DNA from 2 places in the Intestinibacillus sp. Marseille-P6563 genome. Region 1 is predicted to be linked to the other one. Evidence: riboswitches for the same ligand, from Rfam matches in the RefSeq annotation. Region 1 holds a riboswitch; the other holds the start of a gene.
The links. A riboswitch is a leader RNA that binds a small molecule or an ion and turns the genes downstream of it on or off. The one in region 1 is predicted to bind cobalamin.

Region 1 (7,377 bases):
CGGTCAAGGTAAAATGCGGGCTGGTGGTCGCACTGAACACCAAATCCGCGCCTTCGATGCACGCCAAACGGTCGTCATACGCATGGGTATCGCACCCGGCGGGGACGATGGTTTCCCCGTGTCGGTACGAGCGCAGGGTAATGGTGACCGCGCAACCGGCCTGCCGCAAAAGCGACGCGGCCAAACGCCCCATCTCACCGTTGCCAATCACGACCGCTCGCTTGCCGTCCAAACTACCACAAAAGGCCGCTGCTCGCTCGACACCCCGCGACGCCGCCGAAACCGGCACGCCGGTCAGTCGTGTTTCGGTCTTGACCCGTTTTCCAGCTGCCACCGCCCGGCGCAGCAATGTGCCCAGCACGCTGTCCGCCGTGCCTGCTTCATAGGCCAGGTCGAGCGCGGTGCGCACCTGGGTGACGATCTGGTCGTCCCCGAAAATCTGCGATTGCAGCCCGGCGGCAACCTTCATGATGTGCCGTGCCGCCTCCGGACCCTTGCGCGTTACGGCGAGCGGACGGTAAGTCTCCGTCTGAAAACCCGCCGCCCGCGCCAGCAATGCCAACGCATCGATCTCCTGCGCAGCATGCAGGTATAATTCGGTACGGTTGCAGGTAGCCAGCAGCGCGCAGGCCAGGACATGTTCGCCGTCTTTCAGTTTGGGCAGCAGCCCGAGCACCTGATTTTTGGTAAACGACAACGGTTCCCGCTGCGCGATGTCCGCGCCTTGAAAATCGATGCCGATCATTTGTATGTTCAAAACTCTATCCCCCAATTTTCGGCGGCCAGCGCCACGGTTACGCCGTTTTGTGCGGTCTTCGCACACAAAAGTGCGCCGCCACCTGCGCTTTGCACGGCCGCACGTTCGCAGACATTGTCCACCCCCACGGTCTGTTGCACAAACGCAGACGCCGTAAACGAACCGTCGACCTTTTGAAGCACTTCGGCTGGATAGGTTGCAAGCGACAGATTATGCGCCTTGCAAAATTCGAGCAGCCCGGCTTCGTTCTTCTTCAGGTCAATGGACGCCACGGCACACAGCGCCGCCGGATGTACTTTCGCCTTGTCCAGCGCCTGCTGCACGGCGGCTTCGATCGCGTCCGCTGGTGTGCCGCGCCGGCAGCCGATGCCGACATGCACGATGCGGGGCACCAGATGCAGCGTATGTGCAAATGGGTGTTCTTCTCCGCTGAAATCGACCGTAAAGCCGCTCTCGCAGCGGTCGCGGTTGAGCGCAATGTATCGCGGCACAGAACCGCGCACGGCAAAAGCAGTCTTGCAGCCGACCGTGTCGCCTCGCAGCAGCGCCGCCGAAACATACTGAATGTTCTTTGGGTCGAGCACCGCGCAGCCGTGCTCCCTCGCCCAAGTATCGACCGCGAAGATGCCGCGGCCATCGGTCGCCGTTGTGACGACCGCCTGCGCGCCCAGTCCGTCCGCCAGCCGCTCGGCCAAGGCGTTGGCGCCGCCTAAGTGGCCGGACACCAGCGAAATTACAAACCGCGCATTTTCATCCACGACCAATACCGCCGGGTCATAGGCCTTGCCCTGCAAATACGGCGCAATCGAGCGCACGGCGATGCCGGTTGCCCCCACGAAAATCAGCAGGCTGCAATCAACCATGGCTTGTTGCACCATACGGGAAAGTTTGGTGCCTTTGAGCGACACATCTACCCCGCGGGCATAGCACTCGATTTTGTCATCCGGCAACAGCACCGCGATGCGCTGCCCGACAGCAGCGCCCCGGTCGGTAAACGACACCACCTTGCCCCAGATCATCGGGACGCCTCGCGGAATTCGGTCGTAAAGGTCGGATCATACAGCTTGGAACGCTCATACACGTCGCCCAGGAAGCCGCCGACCGTGATGAGAGCCGTTTTGGTGATGCCCTCTGCGCGGGCAGCCTGCGCGAGTCCGCCAACCGTCGTGCGCACGACCTTTTCCTCCGGCCAGGTGGCTTTATAGACAATTGCTGCCGGGGTATCGGCGGTATAGCCGCCTTCAATCAGCCGTTCCGAAAGCTTTTCCAACTGTCCGGCGGACAGGAAAATCACCATCGTCGCGCCGTGAGCGGCCAACAGTTCGATCTTTTCCTTGGGCGGCACGGGGGTGCGCCCTTCCATACGGGTCAAAATGACCGTCTGGGAAACGTCCGGCAGCGTATATTCGGCTTTGAGCGCTGCCGCGGCGCCACAGAAGGAAGAAACTCCGGGCACGACTTCGTAGTCCAGCCCTTCGCGGTCAAGCACGTCCATCTGCTCGCGGTGCGCGCCATAGACGCAGGGGTCACCCGTATGCAGCCGCACGATCAGCTTTCCCGCGCGGGCTGCCGGAATCATGACGTCCATGACCTCTTCCAGCGTCATGGTCGCACTGTTGTAGACCGTGCAGCCCTCTTTTTTGTATTCCAGCAGGGCCGGATTGACCAGCGAACCGGCATAAACGATCACATCCGCCTGTTCCAGCAGCTTGGCGCCGCGTACCGTGATGAGATCGGGTGCGCCTGAACCGGCGCCCACAAAATAAATCATGCCTGCCCCTCCTTGACGATGATGATGGAAAAATATCCGGTCGGGTCGGTCAGCTCGTCCAAGTCGCGTACGACCCGCTCGCCTTCCATGGTGGCGCGCTCGACCAGCGCGGCCTGTTGCAGCTTGCCGTCTGCGCGCAGTTTTTCGCGCACATCCAAAATCGACCGGCCGGCCTTCATCAACACTTTAGTACCCGGCAGGGCCAGTCCTTCATCGGTGCTTTGGTGGGAAGCGGGCACGATATGCAGCATTTCGCTGCCCTCGACCAAGGCTGTGCCCACCGCAGCGGCCGCCGCGCAGAACGACGGCACACCGGGTACCAGCCGCGCATCATATCCGCGCGCGAGCACCCGTTTGTGAACATACCAATAGGTCGAATAGATGGTCGGGTCGCCCAGCGTCAGAAAGGCTACCATCTTGCCTTCGTCCAGCAGACGGCAAATTTCGTCCGCCGCGTGGTCGTGGCTTTGCGCCATTTTGACCTTGTCGCGCGTCATGGGCATATCGAAGTAGACCACCGGTTTGTCCTGTACAAATTCGGCCGCAATGGCCATAGCGGTTTTGTCGTTGCCCTCCGACTGGGGCGCTGCGATCACATCGCAGGTCTCCAAAATGCGGACCGCCTTGCGCGTCATCAATTCCGGGTCGCCCGGCCCAACGCCGACACCGTATAAAATTCCCTGTTTCATGTGTACTCCTGTAATCTTTGACAGAATGCCGCCGCACCAGCCGATTGAGCCAGTACGCCGTATTGGTTGGTAAACATCAAATATTCGATTCGGGCACGCCCACGCAGCCGGACAGCCAGCCGCGTTTCGATCGCCTGCCCGATACGAGCCAGCACGGCTTCCCGCAGGCCAACTGCATCCAGCAGGTCAATGCAGGCATCTACCGTGACCGAATCCATCAGCGCCTCAAGCGTATCGACCGGCGCGCCGCACAAGGCCGCATGCGCGGTAAAGACCTCCTGCCGTCCGTCGGCCACCGACGAATGAGTATTCATCACACCGGCTGCCAGCTTGACCAGTTTTCCAGCGTGACCGACCAGCAGAATGTCGGGAAATCCCTTGAACACCGCATAGTCAAGCGCATTCCCGATGAAATTGGAGCACTTGACCGCCCGTTCCAAATCCAGTCCCAGATGGTCGCGCGCAAAATCGGCGCCGTAATTGCCGGGACACAAAAATGCAATGCGCTGACCGGTGGTGAACACGCTGTCGAGTTCCAAATGGGTGGTATCCATCAGCGCCTGTTCGCTCATCGGCTCTACAATGCCGCTGGTTCCAAGAATGGAGATGCCACCCTGCACGCCCAAATGGCTGTTGTAGGTCTGTTTGGCAATCTCTTCCCCATTTTCGGCAGAAATGACAATCCGCAGTCCACCGCGGTAGCCACAGCCCAGCGCCGCCTGCCGGACGGCTGCGGTAATCTGCTCCCGCGGTCCGGGATTGATGGCTGCTTCCCCCACCGGACAGGCCAGCCCTGGCCGGGTCACCCGGCCGACTCCTTTGCCGCCTTCAATCGCAATGCCGCTTTCCATCTGCGCCACCGCGGCAAAAATACGAATGCCGTTGGTCACATCCGGGTCATCGCCGCTGTCCTTGCGAATGGCACAGACAGCGCTCGCTCCCTCCCAATGCACTTGCTCCGGGGTCAGATGTAAATCGGTCCCGCTCGGGGTACGCAACAGTACCTTTGCCGGCGCTTCCCCTGTTAGCAGCAGCATCGCGGCGGCCTGTGCAGCAGCTGCGGCACACGAACCGGTCGTATAGCCCCGGCGCAATTGTTTGCCGTTCTTATAAGCCAACTCCATATCGTTTCGCTCCTATCCCAACAAAAAAGCAGAGCGAGGAGGGACCGCTCTGCTTTCCGTATCATTGATCTTTGTGGTCGTTGTCCCGGTCGTGTTTTTTGCGTTCCACCCAGCGGCCCAGGAAAAACGCGATGATCCCAACACCGATGCCGGTCTGCACGCAAAACAGCAGGCTTTCCAGCTCACCGGGAAGTTCTCCACCCAAAAATTGTTCCAAAACCGGTGTATACCAAGGCTCATAGGCCTGGCCGGTCACTTCTTCGACCATCACACTGCCTGCATCATCCGAACCACCAAAGGTCGCGCCCGGCAGAGCGATTACCGGAACGACGATGAGCAGCACCGCAATGATGAGCAGCACAATCACTTTTTTCTTATTCGATTTTGTCATCGCTTACTTGACCTCCTCCGCATAACCGACCGCACGCAGTTCGGGGCGTGCGTAGGATTCCAAAGCGATCATGATGACGACCGTTAAGATGCCCTCCAAAATGGCCAGCGGCACCTGCGTCGGTGCAAAAACACCGAGGAATTTGATTGCCGCCAGTCCAATGCCGCCTTCGGGCGACGGATGAGCGAGCGCCAGCTGCAAACTGGTCACACAATAGGTAAACAGGTCGCCGACAGCGGCAGCCAGGAAGATGCCCACCATACGGTTGATACGCAGCTTCTGGCACAGTTTATAAATGCCGAACGCGACCAGCGGGCCGGCAATCGCCATCGAGAAGGTATTCGCCCCCAGGCTGGTCAGTCCACCATGCGCGAGCAGGATGGCCTGGAACAGCAGGACGATAATACCCAGGATGGATACGGCCGCCGGGCCAAATAGAATAGCGCCCAGACCGGTACCGGTCATGTGTGAGCACGACGCGGTGACCGACGGGATCTTCAGCGAGGAGATGACAAAGATAAAGGCGCCCGACATCGCAAGGAGTGTAATCGCCCGATGATCCCGATGCAATGATTTTTGAATCGAGAAGAATCCGGCGATGAGGAACGGTAGGGAAATCGCCCCCCACAGAATACACATTTTCACTGGAAGGTATCCTTCCATGATGTGCATGGCACCCGCCGCTGGAATCAGGCCGGCAGTAAGCGCGGCCGCAGCAGCAAAACCGATCATTTTCTTTTTCATTGTTTCTGTCCTTTCCCAATAAAAAATGCCGTTTCTGGATGATTCCCACTCACCCAAAACCGGCACCTAGGCATGTTCCTGCTGGTTTTTCGGCCCTCCACCGTCAGAAACTGCCTTTGCACACCGGTCATCGCTCGTAACCGTATGCATTTCTACTCTTAAAGGCAGGTTTTCTGACTCAGGCTTCATCGTCCGGCGCGGCCTTCCCAGAGAAACCCAGTGACACACAATGCGCCAAACTCTTCCATTACAGCGGCGGGACCGTAGGAGATTTGCACTCCTTTCCCTTTTCACCTGCGGCATGTGCGCAAGTACCTTCAAGATCCGGCAAGCATCGATTGCTTGCACCTGGAAGAAACATCTTTATTGTAATCGAAATGCGAAAACTTGTCAATATGCTACAAGGCATTTCGCATTCTTGTGCTAAAATTGATACAATCGTCCAAAATTCTGCTTACGAGTCCAAAAGCACATCCAGATCCTGTGGGATGCGCGGACAATCGGCCTGCGCAGGCACCAGCCCATGCGCCCGCAGCCGGGAAAAAACCTCCAGCATGGTTGGCTGCCGCAAATTGGCTCGTTCGATGATCTCTTGATTTTCAAACACCGCCAGCGGGCTGCCGTCAGCAATAATCTTTCCGTTGCAAAATACCACAATGCGGGAAGCCCAGCGGAAAGCAAAATCCATATCGTGCGTGGAAATGAGCAGCGTTTTTCCGGCCCGCGACAGGCTTTCAAGCACCTGTTCCAGCATCTCTGCCCCGGCAGGGTCGAGCGAGGCAGCCGGTTCGTCAAATAAAATCACTTCGGATTCCATGGCGATAATGTCGGCAATGCTCACCCGCTTTTTTTCGCCGCCGCTCATGTAATGTGGCGGCCGGTTACGGAAGGCCTCCAAATCCATGGTAGCAATCGCATGCTCTACCCGACGCTCGACCTCCTGCTTGGGCAGCCGCAAATTCATTGGCCCAAAGGAAATCTCGGCCAGCACCGTGGAAGCGATGATCTGGTCGTCTGCATTTTGAAACACCACGCCCACATGCTCCCGCAGCGCATTGCGCGAGCGCGCATCGATCGCTGTTCCGTGCAGACGGATTTCGCCCGCATGGGGCTCGAGCACCCCATTCAGGCACAAAAAGAAGGTCGATTTCCCGGCACCGTTGGTACCAAGCACCGCGATCTTCTCCCCGGCATACACATCCAAAGAAATATGCTCCAGAGCATGCTTGCCTTCTTCATAGGCGTATTCCAAGCCCTGGACGGATAAAATTGGTTGTTCCATGTTTTTCTCCTTTTACAGCAACCACCAAATCGCAAGCCCTATCATCCATACCAGACCAGCACACAGCCACTGCCGAGTTGTGACCGGCTTTTCCGGCTCCAAAAACCGCATCTCCCCCGTATAACACCGGGATACCATGGCATCGTAATAGGTATTTGCCTTGCGCATAGACAAAACGAGTAGATTGCCTGCGATTCCGCCAAACGAACGCAGAGATGTCCGCAAATCCCGATAACCCAGCCGGGATTCGGCAGCTGCCCGCATGCGCCCCTGTACATCCAGCAAAATGAAAATGAAGCGGTAGATGAGATACATCAGCTCGATCACCAGTTTCGGCGTATGGATTTTTCGCAACACTCCGACGATCTCACAGGCTGGCGTGGTCAAGGTCATAAAATACATCGCGCTGACCGCACCAAAGGCCTTGACCAGCAACCGCAGCGCCTCCCAGGCATCTGCTCGATTGATGTATAGATAAAACCAGTGCAGCGACAGACAAAAGTCCCCTTGCGGGGTCCAGGACACATTGCAGGCCAGCGTCAAACCGCTGAGCAGCAAAAAAGCTGCGGGAATGCTCAATAGTGCTCCATAATCACGCAGCGGCAATCCTCCCATACCA
Region 2 (7,377 bases), 680 kb from region 1:
TGCGATGAGGCCGCGGCCTGCGAACCGGCGGCCAGTCCGGCCCCCTGTGCCGCAGCGCCCTGCGCGGCGCCCGGTCGGGAAGTGAAGATTGAAAAGCGCGTCATCACCGAACGCGATCTCAGCGCGGTCTATGACAAGGATGTTTCGGTCATCCACATCGGCAAACGCGCCATTTTGACCGATCTGGCCAAGGAATACGCGCAGGCAAGAAAGGTTTCGCTCGTGCGGGACGAATGAACAGGTGGAATTGACATGAAAGTTGCAAAGGTGATCGGCAATATCTGGTCGACCCGAAAAGACGAAAAGCTCAGAAGCTATAAGCTGCTGATCGTGCAGCCCATCAACATTTTGGACGGTTCGTGTGACCGTACCCCCATCGTGGCCGCCGATACTATCGGCGCCGGAGTGGGCGAAACCGTGTTGATTGTTGCCGGCAGCTCGGCGCGCAGCGCGGCTGGGGATATGAGCGTGCCGGTCGATGCCACGGTCGTCGGGATTGTGGACGACCAGGAATTGCATCCCGATGCGCTGCAATAAGGTGGTGAACGATGGATGAATTTGCTGGAGGCGGTGAAAGACGCCGGAATCGTCGGTGCAGGCGGTGCGGGCTTTCCCACGCATGTAAAACTCAAGGCCAAGGCCGAATGGTTTATCGTCAATGCGGCCGAATGTGAGCCTTTGATCGAAACCGACAAATACTTATGCCGCACCTATGCAGACCGCATCGTGGCGGCAGCGGCGGCCGTAGCGGCCCATCTGGAAGCGTCCCATATTGTCATTGCGCTCAAGCGCAAATACCGGGACGAGATCGCAGCCCTGCGCGCGGCCATCACCCAGGCGGGTGTGCCCATCGAGCTGTGCGAGATGGATACCTTCTACCCCGCGGGCGATGAACAGACCATGGTGCAGCTGGTCACCGGCAAAACCGTACCCGAACGCGGGCTGCCGCTCGACGTGGGCGCCGTGGTCGACAATGTCGGCACCCTGCTGGGCATTTACGACGCCTTGATCGAGGGCACGGCGGTCAGTTCCAAATATCTCTCGGTGGTGGGCGAAGTGGCCGAACCCATCATGCTGCATGTGCCCATTGGCACGGCGGTGACCGATTGCATTGCGGCCGCCCATCCCCGCATTTCCGATTATGCCATCATCCTGGGCGGGCCGATGATGGGCAAGGTGGTATCCGACCCGCAGGCCATTGCCCAGGCCGTGGTCACCAAGACCACGGGCAATATCCTGGTGCTGCCGCGTGAGCATTACCTCATCGAGCGGTCGGCCCGCCCGCTCGAGCGCATCCGCGCCCAGGCCCGGGCGGCCTGCATCCAGTGCCGGATGTGTACCGACCTGTGCCCGCGCTATCTGATCGGGCATCAAATCCGCCCGCATCTGGTCATGCGCAACCTGTACCGGGAGAAAAGCCTGGAATCGGAAGCCGAATTCCTGCATGCCTTCGGCGACGCGGCCAACTGCTGCTCGTGCGGCGTGTGCGAGATGTTCGCCTGCCCGATGGGGCTTTCCCCGCGCAAGGTCAACGAGTACATGAAGGGCGCACTGCGGGAACGGGGTATCCAAGTACCGCGCAATATGGCACCTGAAGCGCTGCGTGAACTGGCGCTGCGGCGCATCCCGACCGAGCGGCTGATCGCCCGGCTGGGGCTGGCTGCATACAGCGGCCTGCACGCCCACACCTGCCAGGAACTTGAGCCCGATACGATTTTTGTCCCCTTCTCCCAGCACATCGGCAAACCGGCCGAACCCATCTGTCAGGTGGGTGACCGGGTGGAAAAGGGACAAAAAATCGCGCAAGCGGCGGAAAATGGGCTTTCCGCCAACATCCACGCTGGCATTTCCGGCGTGATTACCGAAATCACAGCGGCTGGAGCACGAATCTCCCGCCAAAAGGAGGGTTAAACGGTGGCAACTGCAATTGGCATGATTGAACTGAGCAGCATTGCCCGCGGCATCGAAACCTGTGATTACATGGTCAAAGCGGCACAGGTCGCGCTGCTGCGCTCCTCCACTGTTTGCCCGGGCAAGTATATGATCATCATCGGCGGGGAGACCGGCGACGTGCGCGCGGCCATGGAGGAAGGCCGCAAACGCGGCGGCGAACTGGTCGTCGATACGCTGATGCTTCCCAATGTACATGAGCAGCTCATCCCGGCCATCAGCATGACCAACCAGGTCGAGACCCGCGGCGCGGTGGGCGTGTTGGAGTTTTATTCCATCGCCTCGGCGATCGTGGCGGCCGATGTGGCGGCAAAGGCTGCGAATATCACACTGATCGAAGTCCGTACCGGCTACGCCATCGGCGGCAAGGGGTTTGTCACCCTGACCGGCGATGTCGGCGCCGTCCGGGCGGCCGTGGAAGCGGCACGAAAGGATGCGGAACTGCTGGTCGAAACCACAGTCATCCCGCGTCCGGATCGCAAGCTATTCGACACGCTGCTGTAAAAGGGGCGAGATAACAGAAAAAAGGAGGGTCACACATGAGTGTATTCACCGAAAGCGTACAGGCTTGGGTCAGCAACATTTCGATCAACTCGGTCATTATGATGATCATGATGATCTTTATGGTCGTCGGTGCGATCGACAAGATCCTGGGCAATAAATATGGTTACGGCGAACAATTTGAAGAAGGCTTCAACGCCATTGGCCCGCTGGCGCTGTCCATGGCCGGTGTTGTTGCAGCGGCTCCCGTTCTGGCGGAGATTTTAGGGCCGATCCTGAAGCCCATCTATACTGCCATTGGCGCGGATGCGTCCATGTTTGCTACCACCCTGCTCGCCTGTGATATGGGCGGCTATCCGCTGGCTATGGAACTGGCCAGCAATGAGGCAATCGGTAACTTTGCCGGCCTCATCCTGGGCACCATGATGGGCCCGACGATCGTATTTACCATCCCGGTTGCACTGGGCATCATCAAGAAAGAGGACCGCTCGTATCTGGGCGCCGGCGTTCTGGCTGGTATGATCACCATCCCGCTCGGCTGTATCGCTGGCGGCCTGGTCATGAATATGACGCCCTATAAGCTGTCTATTGGCACGATTCTCATCAACCTGGTTCCGGTTATCATCATCGCAGCCCTGATCGTCATCGGCCTGTGGTTTGCCCCGTCGGCTATGATCCGCGGCTTTAACGTATTCGGCACCGGCGTTACCATCGTCATCACGATCTTTACCGCCATCGCCGTCTTCCAGCAGATCACGGGTATCATGTTCCCGTTGTTCGACGTGATGTCCACGGTCGATCCGGAAACCGGCCTGACGCCGCTCAATTCCGGTCTGCTCACCTGCGGCCAGATTGGTATCGTCCTGATCGGTGCGTTCCCCATGGTCAAGTGGATCACCAAAACCTTCGGCGGTGCACTCAACAAGATCGGTGCTGCATTCGGCATGAACGATAAGGGTTCGGCTGGTCTGGTCGCCAACCTGGCCAACAACATCGCGATGTTCAACATCATGGATCAGATGAACCCCAAGGGCAAGCTGCTGAACGTTGCATTTGCTGTATCGGCTGCTTTCGTATTCGGCGACCATCTGGGCTTTACCGCTGGCAACAACCAGGATATGATCTTCCCGGTTATCGTTGGCAAGCTGGTTGCTGGTATCACGGCACTGATCGTGGCCAATGCACTCGCTCCCAAGCTGCTCAGCAAGATCGAAAGCGCAAACAAGTAAGAAGAAAGGGATTGTGTGCTTATGAATGTAAGTGAAGCTTTGATCCGTGAGATCGTAGAAAAAGTGATCCGCGAAACCATGGCACAGCCGTCGTGTGGTTTTGAAAAGCATATCGATCCCAGCGGCATCATCGGCATCCGGACTTCCACGGTCAAGTGTGAACCGTTCGAACAGGATGGCGTCCGCTTAAAGGATCTGGTCACCTTAGAAGAAGCACCCCGCATGGGTGCCGGGATCATGGAACTGGATCACACCAGTTTTGAATGGACTCTGACGTATGACGAATACGATATGGTCATCGAAGGCGAATTGGAGATCGAGATCGACGGACGGGTCATCAAAGGCGGCCCGGGCGATATCATTTACATCCCCCAAGGTAGCCACATCCATTTCCAGACCCCCAGTTTTGCCCGATATGCTTATTTCGTCTATCCCGCCAACTGGCAGGAACTCGGATAAACCGGCAAAGCGGGCTGGGTGCGAGCCGGGGTTCATCCCCCGGCTCGGCGCCCCGGCCTGTGCTTGACAGGGTGCCCTTGGAATGCTATACTGACCATAAATCCAATCGGTATCCAGGTGTTTCCCCGGCTGCGGGAAACTCAAAAGGGAAGCTGGGTGTGAATCCCACACAATGCCGTTGCTGTATTGGCCGAGCAGGCCGCCACAAAGTCACTGGATGGTTCCGGGAAGACGGCGGACTGCGCTTGGAGGCCTGAGTCAGAAGACCTGCCTGGATATAACGCACGTAAAAACCTTTCCGGTCCTGAAAGGGTGCACATCCACCGCCCGGCGGTTTGTTTGCTGTACCTGCTTTTTCGGTACAGCTTTTTTGTTTCTGTGCGCCTGATTTTTCTTTTACGCACAGAGTATGCCCGGATAGAGGAATATCCGGCCCACGCATCTCTGCATTCGAAGCTGGCGCCTGCCGATGCAGGCGGGACGCCAAGTGGATTGGCCGCGGCATGAGCGGGCGGGGTGTTCTGCCCCGCCCGTTTGCGGCAAGAGAGGACTCATCATGACAGATTTATGTACCACCCAGACCGCGGTGCGCCGCATGGCGGTCGATGCGTTTCTTAAGCAATATTACCGCCCGGAAAAATTCGCGCAAAGCTGCAATGGCTGTCCCTTCTACGGCAAGGTATGGTCCTGTCCGCCCGGTGTCCCCGATACGCCCGCTTTTTTCGCCGGATATACGGACATCTATCTATTGGGCGTACAAGTCACCTATACCGAGCTGGCACATCGCTGGCGCGATGTCCAGGCCGTACAGGATCAAACTTACGGCCTTGCCAAACGGGCGCTGCTCGAAACCCAGCTGGCGCTCGAAAAGCTGTTTCCCGGCGCGCGGTCGATTGCCGCCGGACGCTGCGAGCGCTGCGCCCATTGCATGCGTCCCAGCGGCTGCACCTGCATTTGGCCCGAGCGGATGCGGTATTCCTTTTCGGCTTTCCGCATCGACCTGAGCCGTCTGGCGGACGAGCAGCTTGGTTTTCCGCTCCAATGGAGCTCCGGCAAGCTGCCCGCCTATCATGTAGCATTGGGGGCGCTGCTGGTCCCCTGATCAATCAAGGCATGGATCGGTTTTTGACACCGACCCATGCCCTTTTTTCGAAAGGTCTCACCCATGGACCCATCCCGGCATAGCATGACGTTGAAGGAGGCGATGCAGTATGAAAAAAAGCACGTCGCTGGCCATTCTTGGCGGCGACATGCGGCAAGCGTTTTTGGCGCAGCTTTTGTGCGCAGACGGCCATACAGTCACGGTTTCGGCGCTGGAACGGCATCCATTTGATGCTGGAATCCGCCTGGGAGCGCCTGATTTTGGGGTAAAAGAGGCGCAGGCGATTATCCTGCCCATGCCGGCCGAACGCGAGGAAGGGCTGCTCAACGCGCCGCTTTCCAATACATCGTATCATATGCAAACCATTTTGGATGCCATTCCAGCGGGCAAACTGGTGCTGGCGGGTGCGGTCTCCCCGGCCCTGCGGGCACGGGCCGAACAAAACGACCTGCATCTGATCGACTATCTGGCCCGTGAGGAGCTGGCTATCCGCAATGCAGTCCCCACCTGCGAAGGGGCGTTGCAGCTTGCCATGGAAGAACTGCCCATCACCCTGCATGGGTCGCATGTGCTGGTCATCGGCAATGGGCGCATCGGCAGTATGCTGGCCCAGAAATTGCAGGCGCTGCATGCGCATGTGACCGTTTCTGCCCGTTCGGCCAAGGATTTTGCACGCATTGAAGCAGCCGGACATGGCTGCCTGCATACGGGCGCTCTGGCTGGGCATCTGTCCGGCTTTGACCTGGTGGTCAACACCGTGCCGGCACGGGTGCTCGGTATGGCCGAACTGGCGGAACTCCCACCCGATTGCCTGATTATCGATCTGGCATCCAAGCCGGGCGGTGTGGATTTCAACGCGGCCAGCCAAATCGGCCGGCACGCGATCTGGGCTTTGTCGCTACCCGGCAAGGTCGCGCCGGTTTCGGCTGCCTGTGCCATCCGGGATACGGTCTATACGATCTTACAGGAGGAGGGCCTATTATGAACCATCCCATCCGCGTCGGCTTTGCCATGACCGGTTCGTTTTGTACCTTTGCCAAGGCGCTCGATGTGCTGGAAGCCATGGTACAATCCGGGGAATATGTCATCACCCCCATTTTATCCGACCATGCGGCCTCGATGGATACCCGGTTTGGTACGGCCCAAGACCTGCAAAACCGGCTGACCGAACTGACCGGCAACCCCATTGTGCAAACCATCCAGCAGGCAGAGCCCATCGGTCCCAAAGGGCTGCTCGATGTGCTGGTCGTTGCGCCCTGCACGGGCAATACGCTGGCCAAACTGGCCCATTCGATCATTGATACCCCAGTCACCATGGCGGTCAAGAGCCATCTGCGCCGGGACCGTCCGGTCGTCCTCGCGGTTTCCACCAACGATGGCTTATCCGGTTCGGCGTTCAATCTGGGCACCCTACTCAACCGCCGACATTATTATTTTGTCCCCTTCGGACAGGATGCCCCCTATACCAAACCGCGCTCGCTGGTCGCAGATATGAGCCAAATCCCATCCACCATTGCATCCGCCCTGCGCGGGGAACAACAGCAGCCTTTGCTGCTCACCTCATAAAAAAATGGCCACCCTCCTTTCCGGAAGGTGGCCAACTGGTGTTTGGACTTTTACAAAATCGTGATATGTAGTTTCACTGTGTCATCGATCGCCTGAAACTCATGCAGCCATCGGGACAAAAGCTGTCCTTCGGTCGCTGCATTTTCAAAATGCAGGGAGGCATGAATCAAAAAGCGCATTCCTTCTTTGGATTCGACCTCCAGATGCCGCATTTCTCCTTGTGCCTGACGAAGCATTCCTTCCATCCGGTGCAGAACTTCATCGACCAGGATACAGTCGATCGACAGGAGCATTTTGGTATTGCTTGACTGGAAAAACCGTTTTTCCTGCCAGGGCCGGATGAGCGATAACGTGATCGTGATGGCCACCGTACCACCCAAGGTCAACGCATAAAACCCTGCACCGGCCGCCAGACCCAGACAGGCCACCGACCACAGGCTTGCGGCGGTGGTCAATCCCTTGATCGTCAGGCCTTCCCGAATGATGGTGCCAGCCCCCAGAAAGCCGATGCCGGAGATGACCTGCGCCGCCATACGGTCAGGCGTACTCCATGCACCATATTCTCCGGAC

Region 2: another riboswitch for cobalamin. It lies ahead of EFB11_RS04830 (DUF2284 domain-containing protein); the one in region 1 lies ahead of EFB11_RS01185 (energy-coupling factor ABC transporter permease).

What each region holds. Positions count from the first base shown of each region.
Region 1 covers NZ_UWOD01000001.1:237,046-244,422, forward strand. Annotated here, with positions in the region: gene hemA (glutamyl-tRNA reductase) at 1-757, opposite strand, end outside; gene EFB11_RS01160 (cobalt-precorrin 5A hydrolase) at 754-1,776, opposite strand; gene cobM (precorrin-4 C(11)-methyltransferase) at 1,773-2,528, opposite strand; gene cobI (precorrin-2 C(20)-methyltransferase) at 2,525-3,217, opposite strand; gene cbiD (cobalt-precorrin-5B (C(1))-methyltransferase CbiD) at 3,214-4,341, opposite strand; gene EFB11_RS01180 (energy-coupling factor ABC transporter substrate-binding protein) at 4,403-4,732, opposite strand; gene EFB11_RS01185 (energy-coupling factor ABC transporter permease) at 4,736-5,476, opposite strand; cobalamin riboswitch at 5,623-5,810, opposite strand; gene EFB11_RS01190 (energy-coupling factor ABC transporter ATP-binding protein) at 5,931-6,758, opposite strand; gene cbiQ (cobalt ECF transporter T component CbiQ) at 6,771-7,377, opposite strand, start outside.
Region 2 covers NZ_UWOD01000001.1:916,360-923,736, forward strand. Annotated here, with positions in the region: gene EFB11_RS04800 (hypothetical protein) at 1-237, shown strand, start outside; gene EFB11_RS04805 (EutN/CcmL family microcompartment protein) at 253-537, shown strand; gene EFB11_RS04810 (4Fe-4S dicluster domain-containing protein) at 553-1,911, shown strand; gene EFB11_RS04815 (BMC domain-containing protein) at 1,915-2,454, shown strand; gene EFB11_RS04820 (ethanolamine utilization protein EutH) at 2,490-3,680, shown strand; gene EFB11_RS04825 (cupin domain-containing protein) at 3,702-4,139, shown strand; cobalamin riboswitch at 4,238-4,428, shown strand; gene EFB11_RS04830 (DUF2284 domain-containing protein) at 4,696-5,241, shown strand; gene dpsA (dipicolinate synthase subunit DpsA) at 5,351-6,226, shown strand; gene EFB11_RS04840 (dipicolinate synthase subunit B) at 6,223-6,807, shown strand; gene EFB11_RS04845 (MgtC/SapB family protein) at 6,858-7,377, opposite strand, start outside.